2 regions of the Ornithinibacillus jepli genome follow, and region 2 is predicted to be linked to the other one. Evidence: a T-box and tRNA genes for the amino acid it is inferred to sense, from the RefSeq annotation. Region 2 holds a T-box; the other holds one or more tRNA genes.
What was found. A T-box is a leader RNA that pairs with one kind of tRNA and senses whether it is charged. The one in region 2 lies ahead of AB1K81_RS07045 (valine--tRNA ligase), so its partner is inferred to be a tRNA-Val.

Region 1 (12,459 bases), on a different contig from region 2:
ATTCGAGTCATTTTTGGAAGGACTTAAAAGAGAAGTCCATGAAGAAACAGGACTTCATATTACAAAAATCTTTGGAGAAGAAACTAGAATTGAGACTAATAACGAAGACTCAAATGTTGAAGCTATGAAGCCTTTTGCTGTTTATCAAACGACAATTGGCCCAGTAGATTCATTAGGTGCTTACTTTCGATGTCAAGCCTCTGGTAATTTAGTTAAAGAAGGCGACGGTACTGAAGATATAAAATGGATTCCAGTAGATGAGCTACTCCATTCACTAGAGAAGGATTTAATAGATTTTAGTTGGGTGGACAAGTCTGGAATAATGTATTACTTAAAATGGTATTATGATGAGAAACAACAAATTGATTAGTATAATTCCTATTTTCTTCTGGAAGAGCATTCATTAAATTTCCGCTAATAACTTTATACCTTTGTATATTAGTGGATGTTGTAGAAAAAGTTTTCGACGATATATCTGAAAATACAATCATCGTTACACACAAGAATCTAATGTCATTACTTTTAAATAATTATAATAAAAGTTTTGGTTTTGTTGATCGGCCAAGATATTACGAACCCTGATTTCGAGAAATGGGTAAACAAAGTAAATTATGAACGACTATGGAATAGAGAACGGCATTGTGTAACAAAGGGGCGAAATTGTAGAATAAACGTCAATGTTCTTCTTAAAGTAATGGGGAGCTGGAACAAAGATTTGAAAGAGAACAATATAAAACTGGAGGGTTGCATTCTTAAGCTATCGGGTGCGTTAATTTAAGAAGATTAACGCTAATATTTTGTTGTACTAAAGGAGCAGGATGGTGCAAGAGCGATGATTAACTGATGTTCAACAAACGAGGCAGATTTCGAAATAAGATACCTGGACTTTTTAAAATATATATGTAGACATATGTTCATCTAAAATAAAATTATAATGGAGGTATAGTTATGTGGTTAGGATTGGGACTAATTTCTATAGTAGCAACTTTCATAAATCTTTATATGTATGGAACAGGTAAAGATTATAAATTGCCAATGGCAATAGGATTATCATTTACAGCTCTTACACTTGTTGCGCAATACAGCATGGTGTCCAATTGGGTAAAGGTGGAAGATTGGTCTGCTTTAATAGATGTAGTGCCTACGATGGAAACAGCGTTATGGGTTTTGACGATTATATCGATTTTATTAAATATAACTCCTATACTTTTAGAGCTAAAAAACAAAAAATAATTAATAAACGGGAGCATTCACATCATAAGCTGTCGTTGCCGTTGTGTTGCTAACGGGTGCATTACTTGAAGAAGGAAAGTTGCCCCCGTTATTAAACTATCGGAATAGGATAGTTGAATAAGAAAAAGGGGGATTGCATGAACAAAAAACATTTCTTAATTGTTGTGGGTATTATAATAGTTTTTGTAGTATCCTATATCGTTTATGACCAGACGAGGTACACGAGTTTTGAAAATGAATTTACCGAAATTCAGAATTATTACAGTAATCATGGAGAGGGTTGGAACATCTCTGAAATAGAATTAACATATTTTGATGTAGAAAATGACAAAGGATTTTCAACTGTTATAGATGATTCATCTACTATTAAATCTATCTACGAACAATTAATGTCAACTGAATTGAAAAAGACTTCGACTTCAAATAAAAGTCATGAGAAAAGCAATTTTAGGTTAAGTCTCTCATACTCGGAAGGAAGACCAACGACGGTAATGCATATCCTCTACAATAGAATTTATATAAGTGAGCCTTTCTTACACATGACATACAAAGAAGTAGATTCTAATCAATTTTATTCATTCTTAGAAGGTTTAGATTTATCGTGGGATAGAGAATTTCAGTTGTCCGAAAGGGAGTAGAGAAACTCCCGAAATCATTACCACCGTTGAATATAGAATGAATTTGAATATTAGTCGAATTATTTTTTAAAGGGATAGGTGTGTTTTAGTATTATCCTAAAAATTATAACGAGGTGTTTGTTTGAGTAGGTTTAACTATAATACAGAGACAGAAAGATTAATAATAAGACCATATATTAAAGAAGATTTCTCAAATTGGTTAACCCAATTTAATAATAGGATGCCTTCACAGCACAAATATGATGAAGGAAAAATAGATATGAGTATTTGTACTGAAGAATGGTTTGGGGAATTGGTAAATAACCATCAACAGATGGCCGTGAATGACAAAGTATATGTATTTGGTATATTTAGAAAAGAAGATAATGCTCATTTGGGTGCAATAGATTTTTCGACAATTATGAGGGATAATTTTCAATGGGCGAGATTCGGGTATACCATTCATAACCAATTTTGGAGACAAGGTTACGGTAAGGAAGCTGTAAAAGCAGCAATAATTCTTGCTTTTAAAAAGCTAAACTTTCACCGTATAGAAGCACACATTAATCTCGATAATACTCCTTCGATAAAATTAGCAGAAAGTGTTGGAATGCAATTTGAATGTATAAGAAAAGGTTTTATCTATGAATTTGATGAATGGACTGATAACCTAATTTACCATATTATTTCAAAATAAATTTTATTGAACAATCCAGCTAATAGAAGTTTGTCCCTTATTGCGCTAATGGGTAGCTTTAGTGAAAGAAGAGAATATTATTATCCAAAGGGGCTTGATTTAAATAAGCTCCTTTTCTAGTAAATTATAATGTGATTTTATGTGTTTTTGGTTGAAATCTGTTTTTCGAATTACTATGAGAATTAGCTAGAGACACCTCTTAATGGAACCTGTTAGAATTATTTCCTTCCCTTTTTAACTTGAAAAGTAAGCATGTAAACACCATATATAGCAATGAATACAAGTAATCCAACCAGACAAAGATTAAAATAATACCAGAACCCATTTCCAAGTAAATTTAATGGAGTGTTAGCTGAAGGTGTTCTGGCAAGGAAAAGGAAGTTAGCGTTAAGTAAAGGATTTATGATGAATCCTGTGATCCCTGCATATATAAGAAGATAGATATAAGACTCTATCGTTTTCATAAAGGTGATTTTTAACTTAGAAGTAATGACTAAAAGTAAACAAGCCCAGGATAAGACCAGATGATGTATAAAGAACTGCCAAAATCGAAATTGAGGATAACCATGGTGTAATTCTGGTGTTACTACTGCTAGAAACGATGGGACAATACCAATGAACAAGATAATTTGGCTCAGCTTCTCGTTTTTTGTTAGCAGTGCAAGCATTGTAAGAATGCCGGCTAAACTACAAAGCTGAAATGGAAGGAACTCACGCGGGTTCCATGCACCGTTTACTATTCCCCAGGTTTGATAACTAATTTCTGATGAAACTAGGATTGTAAATAAGGTCCATCTTAATATAGAGACAATTCTATGATGAGTACGAAGTTTATTGGAGTAGATTAATAGTAAAGCCATACCTAATATGAATAGAAAAATCATCAATAAATGGTGGATACCAAAAAACTGAAATGAAGAAAGTACTTTATTGCTGAACCATTCTCCCATGTCCAACACCCCTATTTATATAGAAAATAACGCTTACTAAAAATATTTTAGTAAGCGTTTATAGTTTATATATTTATCCGCCAATTATATGGTAACCAGAATCGACATGTAATACTTCTCCGGTAACACCTCTGGATAGATCGCTGATAAAGAATAGTGTAGCATCCCCAACTTGTTCTTGATCTACATTTCGACGTAAAGGAGCTTTTTCTTCTACCATTCCTAGCTTTTCGTTAAAACCAGATACCCCTTTTGCTGCTAGAGTACGAATTGGACCTGCAGACACTGCGTTGACACGAATTCCATATTTACCAACGTCTTCTGCTAAATATCTTACACTAGCCTCTAAAGAAGCTTTAGCGACTCCCATAATATTATAGTTAGGAATTACTTTTTCTGCACCTAAATATGTTTGCGTAACAATACTACCGCCTTCTGTCATTAATTCTTTAGCAGCTTTTGTAACTGCTACTAATGAAAAGGCACTAATATTATGTGCTAGTAAGAAGCCTTCACGTGATGTATTGGAAAATTCCCCTTTTAATTCATCGCGATTTGCAAATGCGACAGCGTGTACAACGCCATGAATAACGCCAACTTTTTCTTTTATTTCATTAAACGCATTTTGAATACTCTCATCATCTGCCACATCGCAGTTAACGATAAGCTTTGCTTCAATATTGTTTTCTTCCAACAATTTAGTAAGCTTTTTATATGATCTCTCTTGTCTGTTTGTGAAAATTAGGTTTGCTCCGGCGTTGTGTAAGGACTTTGTTACACCCCAAGCAATACTTCTTTCATTTGCAACACCCATTACAACAATATTTTTATTTTTTAATAGTTCAGTCATATTGAACCTCCAAAATTGTGATTAACTATTAGTACCTAACTATAATTTATCATTTTTTAATTAAAAAACCAATTTATTTATTAAAAAATAATTATTTCTGTATGGAAATATCCCTGTAGAATAAGGGGTTTGAGGGTTAGTGAAATTTTTTTTAAAAAAATTACGTTTTCCTCTTTACAAAGGTTGAAAATCTGTATATAATAAAATTCGTTGACTGCTAAGACAAGCTAACAACTGATACTGGCCCGTTGGTCAAGCGGTTAAGACACCGCCCTTTCACGGCGGTAACACGGGTTCGAATCCCGTACGGGTCACCATGTGGAGGATTAGCTCAGCTGGGAGAGCACCTGCCTTACAAGCAGGGGGTCACAGGTTCGAGCCCTGTATCCTCCACCACTTAATAAATTTATATGAAATTCACCATGCCGGCCTAGCTCAATTGGTAGAGCAACGAGCAATACTCCTACCGAATTAGCTGCGAGTAACCCCGAAGCATATACTTCCTTGAATATGCTAGAAGATGCAGGGGTCCACATGGTAAAGGTATAAAACTTAATAAGTGAAATTCACCATGCCGGCCTAGCTCAATTGGTAGAGCAACTGACTTGTAATCAGTAGGTTGGGGGTTCAAGTCCTCTGGCCGGCACCATTTTTTTGTATAAAAACAAAAAAATAGCTAAATATATGGAGGGGTAGCGAAGTGGCTAAACGCGGCGGACTGTAAATCCGCTCCTTCGGGTTCGGCAGTTCGAATCTGCCCCCCTCCACCATTTAGATTATTGGGCTATAGCCAAGCGGTAAGGCAACGGGTTTTGGTCCCGTGATTCCCAGGTTCGAATCCTGGTAGCCCAGCTTTTTTTATTTTCTGGGACTTTTATTCTTAAACTATTGGCTAACCGCTGATTTATAAAAACGCTCAGGACTTACTAGCTTAGATCTACTCAATTATATGAGCCATTAGCTCAGTCGGTAGAGCATCTGACTTTTAATCAGAGGGTCGAAGGTTCGAATCCTTCATGGCTCATCATTTAAATAGATAAATAAAAACAAGGTTGCGATTCTTTCGTAACCTTGTTTTTATTTGCATTTTACACTGTTTTTTAACATAATAGATAGAGTAATTCATTATGTAAATTAAAGATATTTATAAGTTTTTGCTAATAAACTGACAATATAAAAGGATGGTTGGTATGAAATCTTCTAGGATTCCTGGTTTTTATAAAAAAACTGTTGAAGAACGAAGAGAGCTTGTAAGGGAGGCACTTGATTTATCAGAAGATGACTTAAGCGTGTTATCATCCCTGGAAGCTTTACCAATCGAGACTGCTGATAAAATGATTGAGAATGTGATTGGAACATTCCCACTTCCATTAGGTTTAGGATTGAATTTCTTAATAAACGGGAAAGATTATATTATACCGATGGTAGTTGAAGAGCCGTCTATAGTAGCTTCGGCTAGCCATATCGCTAAAATTGTAAGGGATGCAGGCGGTTTTAAAACAGAAGCATCAGAACGAATTATGATTGGCCAAATTCAAGTAGTTGGTTGTAAAGATTACGAAGCAGCTAAACATAAATTACTAGAAGTGAAAAACGAATTAATTGAAGCAGCTAATGCTGCATATCCAAGTATTGTAGCAAGAGGTGGGGGAGCTAGGGATTTAGATGTTAGAATCCTTAATGATTCGCCTGGTTCTCAGTATGGAACAATGCTTGTTGTACATTTATATATTGATACATGTGATGCAATGGGAGCAAATATTATTAATACGATGGTTGAATCTTTAGCACCAACTGTGGAAGAGCTAACTGGTGGTAAAGTATACCTACGTATTTTGTCTAACCTTGCTGACCGTTGTATTGCAAAAGCAACATGTGTTATCCCCCCTAAATTATTAGTTACTGGCGAATACTCTGGGGAAGAAGTGCGTGATGGTGTTGTAAGTGCTTTTGAATTTGCTGATTCTGATCCGTACCGGGCAGTAACGCACAACAAAGGAATAATGAATGGAATTGATCCCGTTATTATAGCTACAGGTAATGATTGGAGAGCGGTCGAAGCGGGAGCTCATGCTTATGCTTCGCGCTTTGGAAGTTATCGTTCGATGACAAAATGGTCTGTTGATGAAGAAGGTAACTTAGTTGGGGAATTAGAACTACCGATGTCTATCGGAATAGTAGGTGGAGCAATTCGTGTACACCCGATTTCACAATTAGCGCATAAAATGTTAAATATAGAATCTGCATCTGAGCTTGCTCAAATTATCGTTGCGGTTGGTCTAGCACAAAATCTCGGTGCTTTGAAAGCTCTCGTGACAGACGGTATTCAAAAAGGCCATATGGCATTACATTCTCGTTCTGTCGCAATAGCTGCTGGCGCTACTGGGGAGATGATTGATATTATAGCTGAACAATTAGTAAAGTCGAAAGAAATCCGTGTAGGTAAAGCTAAAGAATTGGTGGAACAATATTCAAAATGAGTACAGAGAAATTAACCATTACAAATAAAATAATTAAAACGGAAAAAAGTGGAACCGGAATTGCCCATAGCAAACTAATTTTAATTGGAGAGCATGCAGTTGTACACGGACAACCTGCAATCGCTATCCCGTTTCCATTAGTTGGTGTGGAGTCGGTTATTGAATATCGTAAAGGTCCGATTAAGTTTGATAGTACGTTTTATAATGGACCGATGGATTCGGCTCCACTTACGTTAGATGGAATTGTAAATAGTATTCAAGAAACATTGAAATACTTAGGTCTTCCTAACAGGGATATGATTATTCGAATTAAATCCTCTATTCCGCCAGGGAAAGGACTAGGTTCAAGTGCATCTGTTGCAATCGCGATTATCCGATCGCTTTTTGCTTATGCAAATGTAAACTATACCGAAAGTGAATTATTACACTTTGCTAATATTGCAGAGAAATTCGCCCATGGTTCTCCAAGTGGAATTGATACGCTTACCATTACCTCTGAGTCGCCGGTGTGGTTTGAGAAAGAAAATCCGGTAAGCTATATAAGCCCGGGTGAGGACTTCCATTTCATTGTGGCAGATTCTGGCCGTATTGGTGATACGAGATCAGCGGTTGAATCAGTAGCACATCTATTAAAGAAAGCTCCGAAAAAGATTCAGTCCAAAATTGAACGAATTGGGGAATTAACCCATCTAGCTAAACACGCATTAGAGAAGGCTGGCAAAAATTTACTAGGTCAAATGTTAAATGAAGCACAGCATGAGTTATCTGCTCTTGGTGTTAGTGATGAAGGATTGGATCGATTAATCAACTTTGCTCGTAAAGAAGGGGCCCTAGGTGCGAAATTAACTGGTGCTGGAAATGGTGGTTGTATTATCGCATTAGCGAAAAATGAGTTCCATTCTAGACAGTTAGCTGAAAAACTAAAAGAGTTTGGAGCACAAGCCGTTTGGCCATTTGTATTAAGAAAACAAGATTAATGAGAAATGGCTTTTATAAAGGGGACCTATCATGAAAGTAACTGCAAAAGCACATACAAACATTGCATTAATAAAATACTGGGGTAAACGTGATGAAGGATTAATTTTACCTACTAATAACAGTTTATCGGTAACATTAGATGGTTTCTTTACAACAACATCTGTTGAGTTCAAGCCTGATTTAACAAAGGATTCATTTCTTTTAAATGACGAAGAAGTAGAAGGCGAACAAAGCATTCGAGTAACGAACTTTTTAAATTTAGTTCGTGAATTGGCTCAAGAAGAGGTTTATGCAGAAGTGAAATCTATTAATGCTGTACCTACTGCTGCGGGATTTGCTTCGTCAGCTTCAGGTTTTGCAGCCCTTGCAGCTGCCTCTAGTAAAGCTATTGGATTAAATTTAACTGATACAGAGTTGTCTCGTCTAACTAGACAGGGATCTGGTTCTGCATGTCGCTCGATTTTCGGTGGCTTTGCGGAATGGCTACAGGGAGTAGAGGCGGATGGTTCTGATTCCTATGCCGTGCCAATTGCTCCAAAAGAGCATTGGGATATTCGTGTTGCAGCGGTCGTTCTTTCTTCTAAAATGAAAAAAGTATCTAGTAGATCAGGGATGAAGCGAACGGTGGAAACTTCTCCCTTTTTTAAAGGCTGGGTAGAGAGTATTCCGGCTGATTTAGAAGGTATTAAACAAGGCATTCTGGATAAAGATTTTGAAAAAGTAGGAGAGATTGCGGAGGCTAACTGCTTGAAAATGCATGCCACGACTTTAGGAGCGAATCCACCTTTTACCTATTGGTTGGATACGACGATGGCAGTAATGCAAACTGTGCAACAATTACGTAGCGCTGGAATTCCAGCATATTTCACAATCGATGCCGGGCCAAATGTGAAAGTGTTGTATCTTCCGGAACATGAGGCAAAAATACAAGAAACATTGCAGCATATTCCAGGTGTTACCGAGGTGAAATTAAGTCGTGTCGGTCAAGGAATAACCTATTTAGAGGATGAGGAACTTGTCTAATTCATCTATCACAATCCAAGTGCCTGGGAAACTAATGATTGCTGGAGAATTTGCCGTATTAGAGCCGTATCATAAATTAATTGCAATGGCAGTAAACCGTTTTGTTTATGTAGATATACATGCTAATAAAACGAATCAATTAACATTAGAAAAGTTTAACCTGCGTAACTTGAACTGGAACTTTGTTGATAAGCAAGTAATAATTGACTCTACCGATACACGTGTGAACTTTGTACAGGAAGCGATGACAATTGCTTTCGGGTATTTGAGTGAAAAAAATATTTCAATTGATAATTTTTCACTTCAAGTGAAAAGTGAACTCGATGATAAAGTGTCAGGGAAGAAGTTTGGTCTTGGTTCAAGTGCTGCTGTAGCTGTTGGTGTTATAACGGCTATTTTACAATATCATTTGCCTAAAGCTCCATCCCCTTTACTTGTTTTTAAGCTTGCCGCTATATCCCATGTGGCAGCGCAAGGTAATGGTTCTGGTGCGGACGTCGCGGCTTCTGCATTTGGTGGTATTATTCAGTATTCATCTTTTCAAGCAAATTGGTTACGAAATAGATATAATGAATCTAATACATTATTAGAAGTAATAGAAATGGATTGGCCGTATTTATCAATTGAACCGGTAGCGTTGCCAGCTGACATCCATTTGCGTGTTGGTTGGACAGGGAGTCCAGCGTCAACAGGAAATTTAGTAAATCAAATACTACAGTTAAAAAATACGAAACGTGACAAGTATGAGGAGTTTTTACATAACAGTGAGGAAGCGGTTAAAAACATTCTCCGTGGAATGCTAGATAACGATCTTCCTCTATTATTGAGTGGTGTAAAACAAAACAGAACGGCATTAGTAGCAGTTGGAAAAGAGGCAGAGACAGACCTAGAGACAACGAAGATAGCTAAACTATGTGATTTAGCAGAAGAACTGGGAGGGGCTGCTAAGCAATCGGGAGCCGGTGGCGGTGACTGTGGTATTGCTATGATGCCATCTATAGAGAGTGCAGAAATGTTAGTCCATACTTGGAAGGATGAAGGAATAACTCCGTTAGAACTCAAATCCTATCCTCTTGGAGCTATATCCCTATAGATAAGGTATCGTCCTAAAAGTGGTGATACTTTTTTCTTTGCAAAAATCATTAAAGCGTAAGTATGAATAAATATTCGAAAAATTGTCGAGTTGAGTCGTTAATATAAACTAAGGTAAAATAGTATTGTGGAGGTGGCTATTTATTATGAAAAATAAAATATCTTTAATCGGTGTCCCAATGGATTTAGGCCAAAGTCGTCGTGGGGTAGATATGGGACCAAGTGCACTTCGCTATGCTGGTGCGATAGAACGCCTGCAAAGTTTACATTATGATATACACGATTTAGGGGATATTCCGATAAATCGTCCAGATAAATATGAAGATGGAAGTAAATTGAAAAACTTAGAACAAGTTATTGAAGCGAATGAAACATTAGCGGAAATGGTCGATGCTGAGATTAAAAAAGGTCGGTTCCCATTAGTACTTGGAGGAGATCATAGTATTGCAATCGGAAGTTTAGCCGGTATATCCAAGCACTATGAAAATCTTGGGGTGATTTGGTATGATGCCCACGGGGATCTGAATACAAGTGACACATCGCCATCCGGTAATATCCATGGAATGCCACTTGCTGTAAGTCTTGGCATAGGGCATGAAAGGCTAACGAATATTTATAATTATGCTCCAAAGGTAAAACCTGAAAATATCGTGATTATCGGAGCTCGCTCACTAGACCCAGGGGAAAGAGAGTTAATTCGTGAAATGGGTATTAAAGTTTATACGATGCATGAAATTGATAGAATGGGTATGTCAAAGGTGATGGAAGAAACAATTGAATACTTTAAGGGAAATACAGATGGTGTTCATTTAAGTCTAGACCTTGATGGATTGGACCCAACAGAAGCACCAGGGGTAGGGACACCAGTATTAGGTGGTATGACATATCGTGAAAGCCACTTAGCGATGGAAATGTTAGAGGAATCAGAGTTAATTACTTCTTTAGAAGTAGTAGAGGTTAACCCAATTCTTGACGAAAAAAATAAAACAGCTACATTAGCTGTTGGATTAATGGGTTCTTTATTTGGTGAAAAATTAAAATAACCTAAAGATAAAACTTAAAAAGGCATTAATTTGATGAAAATTGATGTCTTTTTATTTATTTGTAATGTTGCTAAATTGGTATTGATTCAATAGATTATCTAATTTTTTGCTTGTTGCTACGACTACTTCTGAGGTGAGTTTATATTTATTGCTCAGTGTAATCATTTCTTTGCGACATTGTTCTATCTCTTGTAATAATGGTTTATTCATTTGTATTCCCCCTATTACTATACATTAAACTATATTACCTGAATAATTTACTGGTTTGCAATAGTAAATTAAGAAAAATCCATATTTTTTATGGATTTTGCGTTATAATGTAAATGGAAAATGTTTACTATTATGAAATCGCACTTGCCATGTCCCGCTCCGAACGCAATTCGCTTTCTGCGGGCGGCTGGTGAGCCAGGCTATTACTTGAGTAATCTTCTCTGTAGCCTTGCACTGAGGAAGCTTGCTGTGAAGCGATACTGGAAGACGCTGGGTGCATCGTAGGGTCTTTAACGATGCCTTTTTTCCTGCTGGAATCTTCGTGTAGTCAAGCCTCTCATTGCTGGATAGTTAGTAATATTCTTCATAAATACTATGGACCAAAAAAATAAGCGGATAATTTTTTTTTAAAAAAAGTGAAACCTTTTTAGTTTTGATACGTAAGGTTTAATACCGCATCAGGCGGAGGTACATGGAATGGAATTGTTAATTAAAGATAAAATTAAACAGGTAAAAAAAGGGGATCAAGCTGCCTTTGAAGATATTATCTTGTTTTATCAGGATAAGATTTATCAGCATTGCCATCGAATGGTTGGAAACGCACATGAAGCAGAGGATATTGCTCAAGAAGCTTTCATCCGTGCATATATGAATATCCACTCCTATGATGAACGTAGAAAGTTCTCAACTTGGTTATATCGTATAGCTACGAATTTAACGATAGATCGTTTGCGTAAGCGAAAACCAGATTATTATCTTGATGCGGAAGTGAAGGGTACTGATGGATTGGATATGTACTCACAATTAGCAACAGATGAAAAGCTTCCAGAAGATCAATTAGAAGGACTTGAACTTCAGAATTATATACAAAAGCAAATTGCTGAGCTTCCTCCTAAATATCGTAGTATAATAATGCTGCGTTATATAGAGGACTTTTCACTTCAGGAAATTAGTGAAATATTAGATATCCCGATTGGTACTGTCAAAACAAGAATACATCGGGGGCGGGAAGCCTTACGTAAAAAGCTTCGTCATGTGTAAAAGGAGTGAATCCAGTTGGATTGTAATAAAGAAGCATTAGAATTAATGCATAAGCACTTAGATGGGGATATATCTACGGAAGAAGAGACCCAATTGAAGAATCATCTAGAGGGCTGTCTGGAGTGTCAAAAACATCTCCATGAATTAAAACGGACGATTACTTTAATTCAAAGTACAGAGAAAATGACTGCACCAGAGGGGTTTGTAGCAAATGTGATGCAGCAATTACCAGTAGAGAAAAAGCA
Region 2 (12,459 bases):
GACATGATGTAGTTAATCCATTCTGCATCCATTATTCCTACAAAATAATAGATCATATTAATGATTACATCTGCAATAATTATACTTATTATACCAAACAATAATACCGAATAAATATTACTATGTAACATATTTCTTAGTTCGTGAATGATATAAACGGTAACACCGTAAGTAAACATATACACCCCTAATATTCCAGTATAAGCTATATCAAATAGAAGCCCAAAAATAAGAGCATAAACGATGGAATGGTAGGAATTCCTACGGTCATAATAGATTGCGATTAATACTAGAAACATTAAAACCCAATGAGGTGTAATCATGATGTCACCGTCAATGAGGCCACTTGGTAATAAGTCCAGTGCAACCCCTTCCAACACTAGTATTAATAGAAGAATAAGGGGTAGGAAAATATGTCTCATTCCTCCTCCCCCTCTTCGCTTCCTAATAATCGTTCCACTACTACTACATTATTAATTTCATACATATTAGCGGCAGGCTCAATTAATGCAGTTTTCGTTAATCCATATTGATCTGGAATAACTTCTTTAACAGTACCAATAAGTAAACCAGCTGGAAAGACACCACCCATTCCAGAAGAAACAACTAGTTCTCCCTCTTCCAAATCTTGGTCTGATTCCTCGATGATTTTAAACAATAAAGACTTTGTTTCTTTATCGTATGCTTCGATTAGACCAAAAATATCGTTTCCTTCTTCTCGAGAAACTGTTGCCGAAATTCGGTTAAATTCATCAAAACCAGTTAACAGTTGAACGGTAGAGGTTACCTCGGAAACAGTCTGTATCTTCCCAACCATACCTTCAGCTGTAATTACTGCCATATTTTCTTTTACTCCTGCAAGTGAACCTTTATTAATCGTAACCTGGTCTATCCAACGTTCTGGAGACCTTGCAGTTACAGTCGCATGAATGGGATTATACGCTCGAATCGAATCCTCTTTTTCTACTAACGCCCTTAATTCTTCATTTTCCTCTTTAATCTCTTGTACTTCATAAATTAATCCTTTATATTGCGCTAACTTTTCTCGTAAAATAAGATTTTCATCATATGTATTACGAACATCATCGATATTCTCAAAGATGTTCGCAACATACTGTACAGGAGCAGAAATTACATTTTGTAATACTCCAATCACATCACTCACAAACTGTTCTCCTGTAGTTAAATTGGTACGATCTTTTATTGAAAACCCTATTAGAGCAACGAGTATTATAATTCCAATTAGTATAATAAATAATCTTTTTTTCCGAAATAATGACATAAAAACACCTACTTATTCTACTGTAGGACGAGTAGATACATTCGGTTGCGCTTTAAAATGTTGAATATATTCTAACGATTTACCAGTCCCAATTACAACACTATCTAGTGGATTATCCGCAACAAATACCGGCATCTTAGTCTCATCACTAATTATTTTATCAAGATTACGTAATAGCGCACCTCCGCCAGATAATACAATCCCACGGTCCATAATATCTGCTGCTAATTCAGGTGGCGTTTTTTCCAACGTAGTTTTAACAGCATCTATAATTGCGTCTACTGTATCCTTTAGTGCTTCTGAAACTTCCCTACCGGTAATAGATATAGTTTTAGGTAATCCGGTAAGCAAATCTCTTCCACGAATATCCATCTCATGTTCTGCTATACTTTTATCATTTGCTGAACCAATCTCGAATTTAATCTGTTCGGCTGTTCTTTCACCAATCATTAAATTATACGACTTTCGAATATAGTTCACAATAGAATTATCCATATTATCGCCTGCATTGCGAATAGATTGGCATGCAACAATTCCACCTAATGATATAACTGCTACTTCTGTCGTTCCACCACCTATATCGACAATCATACTCCCTGTCGGTTCCCATACAGGTAGCCCCGCTCCAATTGCTGCTGCAAATGGTTCAGCAATTGGAAATGCCTCTCTTGCACCAGCCTGTTTCGATGCATCAATTACTGCACGCTCTTCTACCATTGTAATGCCTGAAGGAACACAAATCATCACATTTGGCTTTTTAGCAAATGTTGAACGACTCTTCATTGCACGTTTAATATAATATTGCATCATTGCAGCTGTTGTATCGTAATCAGCAATTACACCATCTTTCATCGGCCTTATAACTGAAATACTCCCCGGATTTCTACCTAGCATATTTCTTGCTGCACTACCTACTGCTTCTATTTCACCTGTTTCTACATTTTTAGCGACGACAGATGGCTCTCTTAATACTACACCTTTTCCTTTAACAAATACCAATGTATTAGCTGTACCTAAATCAATTCCTAAATCTTGAGAAAATCCAAAGATCCCCAATAATATCTCCCTCTCCGATTACTATAAGTTTTGCATTATAAAGCATGACTGTTCTTTTATATTTTATGTGGCGGACCGTATAATATATTCAAATAACGCACATGATTCCATGGAAAAAATATGTATTATCTCTTTTCCAATCTCAAGAAGCGCCACTTTCAACTTAATATGAAAATGGCGCTCATACTTTATCTATTTAATTATACGAAAAAACGAGAGAAATTGATAGTGCTATATATAGCCTTTTTCCTTTAATGATACAAATTTATGATCTCCTATGATTAAGTGATCTAATAATTCGATACCTATCATTTTACCGGATTCCTGAAGTCGTTTTGTCACATGGATATCTTCTTGGGATGGGGTTGGGTCACCTGAAGGATGATTATGAGCTACGATGATGGATGCAGCAGACCTTTTAACTGCTTCACGGAAAACTTCACGAGGATGGACAATTGACGCATTAAGTGAACCAATAAATATTGTTTGACGATGAATAATTTGGTTCTTAGTATTTAAGAACAGAACTACAAAATGCTCTTGATTTAAATTACGCAATTCTTCCATAATATAATCTGCACCATCTTCTGGTGAGCGAATTACATAACGTTCATTTGGTCTATACTGACTTAAACGCTTTCCAAGTTCTAACGCAGATAGAATTAATACTCCTTTAGCATTTCCTATTCCTTTTATAGCAGTAAGTTCCTCAAAGGTTGCATCTTTTAAAAGCTTTAATCCTTCAAAATGCATTAAAACTCGATTAGCAAGGGTCATAACCGATTCATCTTTTGTTCCACTCCCTAATAGAATTGCTAACAACTCTTGGTTCGAAAGATGATTAGCACCTAAACTTAGAAGTCGTTCACGAGGTCGGTCTTCTTTCGGAACATCTTTGATCATAATCGATGAAGTTTTCAACGATATTTCCTCCTTTCGTTTAGAAATAGAATAGCTTAGTTATGAATCACTTACAAATGAACAAAATAAACATTTCAACTTAAAAAATTTATCCAAAAAAATAAAACCAGTACCTATATCTCTATTTTTTAGGTTCTGGTTTCTTCTTAATTTAAAATTTTTTATACTATATCACTCCACACCTACAGTAGTTAATACCGTTGCAAAAGTTTTCCAAGTTTTAAGTAAAACACCTTCTGTATTTTTATCATCAGCAGAAACATTCTCCTCAATACTACGAACTAGACTAGACAGTTTTTCTGACTGAGTAGGCGCTTGATCTAATATCTGTTGCCACTGTTTCGCTTCAATATTCCCTGTCTCTAAAGTCAATTTCCATTTATCTTGAAATGAAACTAACCACTCATGTTCCTCTTTTGTAAGTTCCAGTTCTTGTTCACTTAACTGCCATTCTTTCGCATATACTTCTATTCCACTCTCTTTAAGAGAAGTCACATCTTGTTGCAATGACTCCTTAGATAAACCTAAATCTACTAGTAAAAAGAATTGATTGTCTTTTTCCCAAATAACTGGTGAATATCCAGCATCCACAAACTTTTCTGATTCCACCTCTGCACCTGCTACTGATGAGAAAACTCCTCCTTGTAAAACATAGGCAGACATTGCATCAATTTTATATTGTGAAGTTTCCGTGCTGGTGGAAGTAGTTGTTCCCTCATTACCATTTTCTTCACCATTAGTAGGAGCAACATAATCTTGTGTTACTGTAAGATTATTGTCAAAATTAACTATTATTTTTAACATAATAAATCCCATGATAGAACCGATAATAATAGCAGAAATAATCGCAATAATAATCGGTTTAAATATATGAAAATTACTTTTACTCTTTGAGCTAGATTGTGATAGTAAAGGTATATCATAATTTCTAGTAAAAGTATGAATCTTACTGTCACTAGATTCTTCTGCAGCTGCTAGTTCTTCATTCATTCTCTCTATATTCTCTACTTGACTATAATTTGATTTACGAAAAGACCCTTGTTTTCCTTTTCCATCTAACCTGACTACTATTTGTTTTTTAACGGCCATGTTCTGTTACCCCCACTTTGCTAGATTCGTTCTTTCAACTCTAGCATATACATTGCAAAAAGTAAGGAGAATGTTGTCACAAGGAGAACTATTTATTTCAACATAAACCGGAATAACCTTACAAGGTTTGATTTTTTATATATTCTCTAACTATACCGATAAAATGTAGTGAACCCGCAAAGAAATAAATATCATTACCTTCTTTTATTTTCTTCATTTCTTCTTCCCAATTCGTACTTTTCACCTTGTCAGATGCTACCATTTCCACTAAATTTTCAGCTGATTCTGCACGTGGATGATCAAAGTAAGTCACCATTACCGAATTAAAGTACGGTAATGCCATCTCAAGCATTTTCTGTAATTCTTTATCTTTAAATCCAGCAAATATTAGGTGCTTATGTTGATCTTGATATAATTGATTCACCGTGTTAAGAAATGCTTCCATTCCATTCGGATTGTGTGCACCATCTAGTATTATAATCGGATTATCATGAATCTTTTCAAATCTACCTTGAACTTTACTATCTCTTAATCCTGCAAGTGCTTTTTCCCATTCTATACTAATTCCACTATTCTTGATTATCTGTAGTGCCATTAAAGCAGTTGCAGCATTATCCGCTTGATGTAATCCAGTCATTTGAATTTCAACCTGATAATTTAAATAACGATAATTCCATTCTAAAAACTGTCGATTATCATCTATAATTGTCCTTTTATAAAAGTAATCTCTGTTTAACAGAAAAGTTGTTGTATTTTTTAGGCGAACCTCTTCCTCAATAACTGAAATACAAGCTGGGTTAATTTTTCCGAGAACTACTGGAATATTATCTTTTATAATGCCAGCCTTATGGTAAGCTATTTCTTCTATTGTCTCTCCTAAAAAACTAGCATGGTCTTTGGCGATATTTGTTATAATAGAGACAATTGGCTGAATACAGTTGGTGGAATCTTCTCTTCCACCCATACCCGCTTCAATAATAGCAATATCGATGTTTTCACTAAAATACATATAAGCTATCGTTGTTATAATTTCAAATTCCGTGGCGTGCATCCCTTTTAAATCTAACTCTTTTATACTTGGTAATAACTTATTGAACAATTGAATAAAAGACTTATCACTTATTGGTTGATTATTAATCATAATATATCCAGTCAAACCAGTAAAGCTAGGGGAAGTAAAAACTCCTACACGGTAATTGTTTTCAACTAGGGCTGACTTTAAATACGTTAAGGTTGATCCTTTCCCATTCGTGCCTGCAATATGTATAGATTTAAAATTTTTTTCAGGATTCTTTTGAGAGGCTAGCAACGCATACATACGATCTAGTCCAGGCTTTATACCTAATGTACTTCTCTCTTTAAAAAAAGATTCTATCTGTTTTATACTATGAAACATAATATCACCAGCTTTATTATCAATTAAAATTTAGTATAGCATATGATGAAAGGAATTCGAATATTGAGTAAAATTGGTTGGATTATTTATAATGGCAATTTGCCTGGTAACAAATTTTTAGATTTTGCCGAGATGCTATTTGAAGCGGCCTCAAAGCAAAATTCTAAAACCTATATAATAAAAAACAATGAACTATTATCATCATTAAGTACCAGTAATCTTGAAGTTCTAACAGATTATGAATTACCAGACTATGTTATTTTTACTGACAAAGATATTTATTTAGCTAGACAACTAGAATCTCTTGGTATCCCTGTCTTTAATCGCTCAGATGTAATCGAAACTAGTGATGATAAAGTTGCTACGTATCAAGCTTTAGCAAAACAAAATCTTCCTATACCGAAAACTATTATTGCACCAAAGGTATATTATAATCGTAAAGAAAAAGATCTTCCAAATTTAGATTTCATTATAGAACAATTACGATTTCCAATGATTGTGAAGGAGGCTTACGGCTCATTTGGGGAACAAGTCTATTTAATTCATACAAAAAAGGAGCTAGAAGAGAAGGTACAAGAATTATATGGGAAACCGTTTATGTTTCAAGAATTTATTAAATCAAGTGAAGGTAAAGACATAAGACTACAAGTCGTAGGGGACAAAGTAGTTGCTGCCATGAAACGATATTCAGAAAATGATTTCAGAGCAAATATTACTAGCGGTGGTAAGATGGTCGCCTATGAACCGACGGAAGTTGCTAAAGAAATTGCCATTCAAGCTTCCAAAGCAATTGGTGCAGATTTTAGCGGTGTTGATTTATTATTTGGTGAGAATGATCAATATATCATCTGTGAAATTAACTCTAATGCACATATTCGAAATCTTTACGATTGTACTGGAATTAACGCTGCTGATGCAATTGTGGAGTATATTTTAGAAAAATTGAGGGATTAATGTGGCAAATGGCTGGTTAATATATAGTTCAGAAGATGCAATTGAAAATAAAGAGTACATAGATTGGTTTATTTCAGAGGCAAATAAACAAGGCTTATATTTACAATTAATTTTAAGAGAAGAGCTTCAAGTCGGAGTGGTCCAAAACGTATATTCTGTTTTAATTGATGAAAAGGAATCCACACTACCTAATTTTGCAGTTGTTCGTACTGTTGAGCCTATCCTAAACAAGCAGTTAGAACAATTAGGCGTACACGTTTTTAATTCTTCCATAATCTCAGAATTATGTAATCATAAATCGAAAACTTATTTCGAAATGGCCCGTTTAGGAGTTCCAATGGTAGATACTTTCTTCATAAATGGAAAAAACTTAACGGAAAAGCCCCCACTTTCTAATCATCCCTTTGTAATAAAAGAAGCAACTGGTAGGGGCGGAAAACAAGTTTATTTCATTAAAGATAATGATGAATGGCTAACCTTTCTTTTGAAGTGTAGCCCAATTGATTATGTGATCCAATCTACAAAAGTTCAGATTGGAAAGGATTTAAGAGTATTCGTGGTAGGAAAAGAGATTGTTGGTGCGGTTCTTCGAGAAAGTAATACAGACTTTCGCGCAAATTTCAAACTTGGTGGTTCGGCTAACCTATACCAGTTAAGTGAAGGAGAAAGAGCGCTTATTATGAGCATTATAAAGCATTTTGATTTTGGAATGGTCGGCATAGACTTTTTAATTGGGTTAGATGGGGAGTTATTATTTAATGAGATAGAAGATGTAGTTGGTTCTAGAACCCTTAGTGCTGTTAGTGATATCAATATAGTGGAAAAGTATGTGTCATTCATAAGTAAAACAATAAAACGGGAATCTTAGTTGAAACTTAGATTCCCGTTTATAGTTTATGATTTTAATTCTGCTAGTCTCACCTGTACTGCTTTTTGTTTTTCTAAATAATCTTGTTGTTTTTTCTTTTCTTCCTCCACGACAGATTCTGGAGCCTTCGCGATAAAGCCTTTATTAGATAGTTTCTTCTCTACTCTTTCCACTTCTTTATTCCATTTTTCAAGCTCTTTCTCTAAACGGGCAATTTCTTTATCAAAATCAATTAACCCTTCTAATGGTAAGAAGATTTCTGCACCTGTAATAACAGCAGTCATTGCTTTTTCAGGAGCATCAACTTTAATTCCTATTACAAGCTCACTAGGATTACAGAAACGCTCTAAATAACCGCGATTACTTTCCAGTTCATTGACAATAGTCTCATCCTTAGCTTGAATTAACAGACTAATTTGTTTAGACATTGGTGTGTCTACTTCAGCACGGATATTACGAACTGCCTTAATAATGGAAACTAGACGTTTCATTTCTTCTGATGCCTTTTCATCATGGAAATCTTCACGAACCGTTGGCCATTTGGCAATTGTAATAGAATCTCCTTGATGTGGAAGCTTTTGCCATATTTCTTCGGTGATGAACGGCATGAATGGATGTAGTAAGCGCATGGTTTGATCTAATACATGGGCTAATACAGATTGTGTCGTCTTCTTAGCAAGCTCATTCTCTCCGTATAGTGGGATTTTCGCCATTTCTATATACCAATCACATAGTTCATCCCAGATGAAGTTATGGAGATGTCTACCTGCTTCACCGAATTCATATTTGTCGGTATTACGTGTTACTTGTTCAATGGTTTCGTTTAATCTAGTTAAAATCCATTTATCTGCTAAAGATAACTCACCAGTTAAATCAATATCCTCAAACGTAAATCCTTCTAAGTTCATTAAAGAAAAACGGGAAGCATTCCAGATTTTATTCGCAAAGTTCCAAGTAGATTCTACTTTTTCCCAATAGAAACGCATGTCTTGGCCTGGTGAGGTTCCGGTTAATAAGAAATAACGAAGTGAATCAGCACCATATTTCTCGATAACATCCATCGGATCGACGCCATTACCAAGTGACTTACTAAATTTTCTTCCTTCTGAATCGCGAATTAATCCATGGAGTAATACATCTTTGAATGGTCGCTTACCAGTAAATTCTTTTGATTGGAATGCCATTCTCGCTACCCAGAAGAAGATAATATCATATCCCGTAATTAATACATCCGTTGGGAAGTATCGTTTAAAGTCTTCAGCGTCTTCATTTGGCCACCCCATGGTAGAAAACGGCCATAAAGCACTAGAGAACCATGTATCAAGTACATCTTCATCTTGCTCCCAATTTTCAATATCGCTTGGAGCTTCTTTTGCAACATAGATTTCTCCTGTTTCTTTATGATACCAAGCTGGAATTCGATGTCCCCACCATAACTGACGACTAATACACCAATCGCGAATATTTTCCATCCAGTTTAAATACGTTCTTTCAAAACGTTCTGGAACAAAATTTATTCTGTCTTCCGTATTTTGCATTTCTAAAACTTCATCAGCTAGCGGTTGCATTTTTACAAACCATTGAGTTGATAAGTAAGGCTCTACGACTGCACCACTTCGTTCAGAATGTCCAACTTGATGTACATGCTCTTCTATTTTGAACAGTACTCCCTTATCTTGTAAATCTTTTACTATTTGTTTACGACATTCAAAACGGTCCATACCTTCATATTTACCAGCATTTTCATTCATCGTGCCATCTTCATTCATTACTAGAACACGTTCTAGATCATGACGGTTACCAATTTCAAAGTCATTTGGATCATGTGCCGGTGTAATTTTAACTGCACCAGAACCAAATTCCATATCCACATATTCATCAGCAATGATGGTAATTTCTCGACCAACGATTGGAAGAACTACTGTTTTTCCAATTAAATGCTGATATCGTTCATCTTTCGGATGTACTGCAACAGCAGTATCACCAAGCATGGTTTCTGGTCTAGTTGTTGCAATTTCAATCGTTTCATCACTATCTTTAATTGGATATTTCATATGATAGAAATTACCATTAACTTCTTTATAAATTACCTCAATATCAGAGAGAGCTGTTTTGGTTACAGGATCCCAGTTAATGATGTATTTCCCGCGATAGATTAATCCTTTTTCATACAGCTTTACAAACACTTCCTTAACTGCATCAGATAGTCCTTCATCTAAGGTAAAGCGTTCTCTTGAGTAATCTAGTCCGAGACCTAATTTTTCCCATTGGGAACGGATAAAGGATGCATATTCTTCCTTCCAGTCCCAAGCTTTTTGTAGGAATTTTTCTCGACCAAGCTCATATCGGTTCGTGCCTTCTTCTTTAAGACGTGCTTCTACCTTCGCTTGTGTTGCGATTCCCGCATGGTCCATCCCAGGTAACCATAACACGTCATAGCCTTGCATTCTTTTCATTCGTGAAATCGTATCTTGCATAGTAGTATCCCATGCATGACCAAGATGCAGGCGACCGGTTACGTTTGGTGGTGGAATTACGATGGAAAATGGTTCTTTGTCTGGGTCTTTGGTTGCTTCAAAGTATTTTCCATCTAACCAGAATTTGTAACGGTCTTTTTCTACTGTTTGTGGATCGTATTTGGGTGGTAGGGTTGTGTTTTTTTCTTCCATTTAAATCATCCTCCTTTATGGTGTTAGGTCATAATTTGCAAATATTGATTTCTGTCTAAAGCAGAAGACAAATACACTCCTCTCAAAGCGAAAAAATAGAGTGATTTACCTTTAAATGAAATCAATAGCTAAGCCCTAAAAATATAAAAAACCCTTTTCATCCTTAATAAAGGACGAAAAGGGTTGGGTTTCCGTGGTACCACCTTTGTTTACAGGTGGATAGATTTCACCTGTACACTCATTGTTTGATATCGGTTATTAACCCGGCATACTCCTACTGGATTTTCAGAGTCGCTGCATCAAGGGCGACCTTCCAAAACGTTTACCTAGAAAACTCCCACCAATGTTTTCCTCTCTTTAAGGCAACTATTCTGTACTCTTCCCTCTCATTTGCTTTTCCTATATGATTATTTTCTTATTTTAGCCAATTTCAATTATAAAATCAACTATTAATTTAGATGATTGCACGAATTAGCTTGGTTTATACATATAGTATTAAAAATAACGATTTTGGTGCATTATAATGGAGGTGATTATGATATGGCACGATATTATCGCTACCGTTTACCACCATGGGCTAGAAAATGTTTATTTATTGCAGAACAGATTACGCTACCGATACTTATTTTCCAATTAATCCGTACTATATTCCTCCCTACAACCTTTGATGTGTTACTTACATTGCTGTTAGCAGGAATTTATATAGCGTTTTATTTAAAGTGGATTTAACTTTCTGTACTACTTTCATCTAATGAGACCATTTCATATTCTTCCTCAATATATTCGGAAAAGCGGATACCAAATAATAGTTGACGATGATACCGCTGGAGTTTTACCACATAATCTATCATATTCATAGATTTCGTATTTCTATACGTATCAATTATCCTAACATAATCTGTAGGATCTAATAAATGTATGGAAAGTAGAGTTAGTTCATGATTTTCTAACTTATTTTCTTCGGTATATAATTTCAATTGATCTAATAAAAGTCTTTCTTCGGTATCATAATACTGTGTTTTGTGCTTTAAATACGTCGATATATCTAGAATTGGGTTGTTAAATGATGCATGTTCCCAATTAATGAAAAATAGTTGGTTCCCATGAAGCACATGGGAATCTTTCATTCTCCCATGACATAGACACACCTTCCATTCCGATAATTCTTCTAATGATTCTAAGTATTGATTTAGACGTTTTTCAAGAACATAAAACACTTGCACTAAATCACGATATTGCGTACACACAAATAATTCTACCGGTGACATAAAATGTTCCGCTTCAAATTGTTCTACATGATCTAATAACTTCTTTCGATACTCCGCCATTTGTTTTTTATATAACAAAAAGTTCTCACGTGAACTTTCCCGATTTTCTCCCGTAATCTGTTGTATACGTTTTGTTTTAGAATGAATGAAGCCTAGATTTTGATACACTTTACCTATAGAAGCATTTCGATTTTGATGTTCAATCCATGGAGTTAAATAATAGATGTCCTCTCCATCTTTAGTAAATAATTTACCAGACTTATTCAAATATATTGGTAATATATTCGGTATGTTTTGAGTATAAGCGGTTCGATATATATTAATCCAAGTAGGAATACGAGAATCTGTTAAACTACTTCTTTTTAAAGCATATTGTTGTTTATTCCCTTTAATAAAATACAGACGTTCGGTGACTTTTTCTATATCAATAGGAAAGACACGATATGATTCTAATATTCGCCGAACATTCTCCAAGATATTCACCACCTATAAAATCTTACAATAATTTACCCCTTGACTCATGACAAGGGGTAAATCATTTCTTCATTTACTTTTTAACAGGAATATATAGTAATTGCCCTTCTGATATATCATCATCTTCTAGTCGATTTTGATTTCGAATATGAAGTGTTGTAGTTTCATATCGTTCAGCAAGGGATTCTAACGTATCTTTTTCTTGAACAATACGTAACTTTAATTTTGCATATTGCTCTTCCCCACTACGAAACATATCAGCCAGATACGTTAAATCTGCGTTTCCAGTTCTACTTTCGTCAGCGTCATCAAGACTAACAGATTCATCAGAGGAGGATTCTTCCAATGTCTCTTCCTCCACTACTTCTAGTTCTTTATTTTTGTTGAAAAATTCATCAAAGGTTTGTGTTTTTTGCATAAACTTCCAACGATCGTTTTCTACTGCGTCATTTGACTCTTCATCTGTTAACGCAGGTAATGGT

Region 1: it encodes a tRNA-Val, which carries the amino acid that the T-box ahead of AB1K81_RS07045 (valine--tRNA ligase) is inferred to sense. The anticodon was not compared.

What each region holds. Positions count from the first base shown of each region.
Region 1 is NZ_JBFEGG010000006.1:111,469-123,927, reverse strand. It holds gene AB1K81_RS17160 (NUDIX hydrolase) at 1-370, shown strand, start outside; gene AB1K81_RS17155 (hypothetical protein) at 949-1,233, shown strand; gene AB1K81_RS17150 (hypothetical protein) at 1,371-1,871, shown strand; gene AB1K81_RS17145 (GNAT family N-acetyltransferase) at 1,993-2,547, shown strand; gene AB1K81_RS17140 (YwaF family protein) at 2,766-3,497, opposite strand; gene fabI (enoyl-ACP reductase FabI) at 3,571-4,347, opposite strand; tRNA gene AB1K81_RS17130 (tRNA-Glu) at 4,590-4,664, shown strand; tRNA gene AB1K81_RS17125 (tRNA-Val) at 4,668-4,743, shown strand; tRNA gene AB1K81_RS17120 (tRNA-Thr) at 4,921-4,996, shown strand; tRNA gene AB1K81_RS17115 (tRNA-Tyr) at 5,034-5,117, shown strand; tRNA gene AB1K81_RS17110 (tRNA-Gln) at 5,128-5,199, shown strand; tRNA gene AB1K81_RS17105 (tRNA-Lys) at 5,299-5,371, shown strand; gene AB1K81_RS17100 (hydroxymethylglutaryl-CoA reductase, degradative) at 5,538-6,827, shown strand; gene mvk (mevalonate kinase) at 6,824-7,804, shown strand; gene mvaD (diphosphomevalonate decarboxylase) at 7,836-8,828, shown strand; gene AB1K81_RS17085 (phosphomevalonate kinase) at 8,821-9,921, shown strand; gene rocF (arginase) at 10,067-10,963, shown strand; gene AB1K81_RS17075 (aspartyl-phosphate phosphatase Spo0E family protein) at 11,015-11,173, opposite strand; gene sigW (RNA polymerase sigma factor SigW) at 11,651-12,214, shown strand; gene AB1K81_RS17065 (zf-HC2 domain-containing protein) at 12,230-12,459, shown strand, end outside.
Region 2 is NZ_JBFEGG010000001.1:1,336,840-1,349,298, forward strand. It holds gene mreD (rod shape-determining protein MreD) at 1-422, opposite strand, end outside; gene mreC (rod shape-determining protein MreC) at 419-1,282, opposite strand; gene AB1K81_RS07015 (rod shape-determining protein) at 1,295-2,338, opposite strand; gene radC (RadC family protein) at 2,570-3,241, opposite strand; gene AB1K81_RS07025 (hypothetical protein) at 3,431-4,348, opposite strand; gene AB1K81_RS07030 (bifunctional folylpolyglutamate synthase/dihydrofolate synthase) at 4,467-5,744, opposite strand; gene AB1K81_RS07035 (ATP-grasp domain-containing protein) at 5,808-6,698, shown strand; gene AB1K81_RS07040 (ATP-grasp domain-containing protein) at 6,700-7,566, shown strand; gene AB1K81_RS07045 (valine--tRNA ligase) at 7,593-10,235, opposite strand; T-box leader at 10,402-10,634, opposite strand; gene AB1K81_RS07050 (hypothetical protein) at 10,776-10,964, shown strand; gene AB1K81_RS07055 (hypothetical protein) at 10,961-11,977, opposite strand; gene spoVID (stage VI sporulation protein D) at 12,051-12,459, opposite strand, start outside.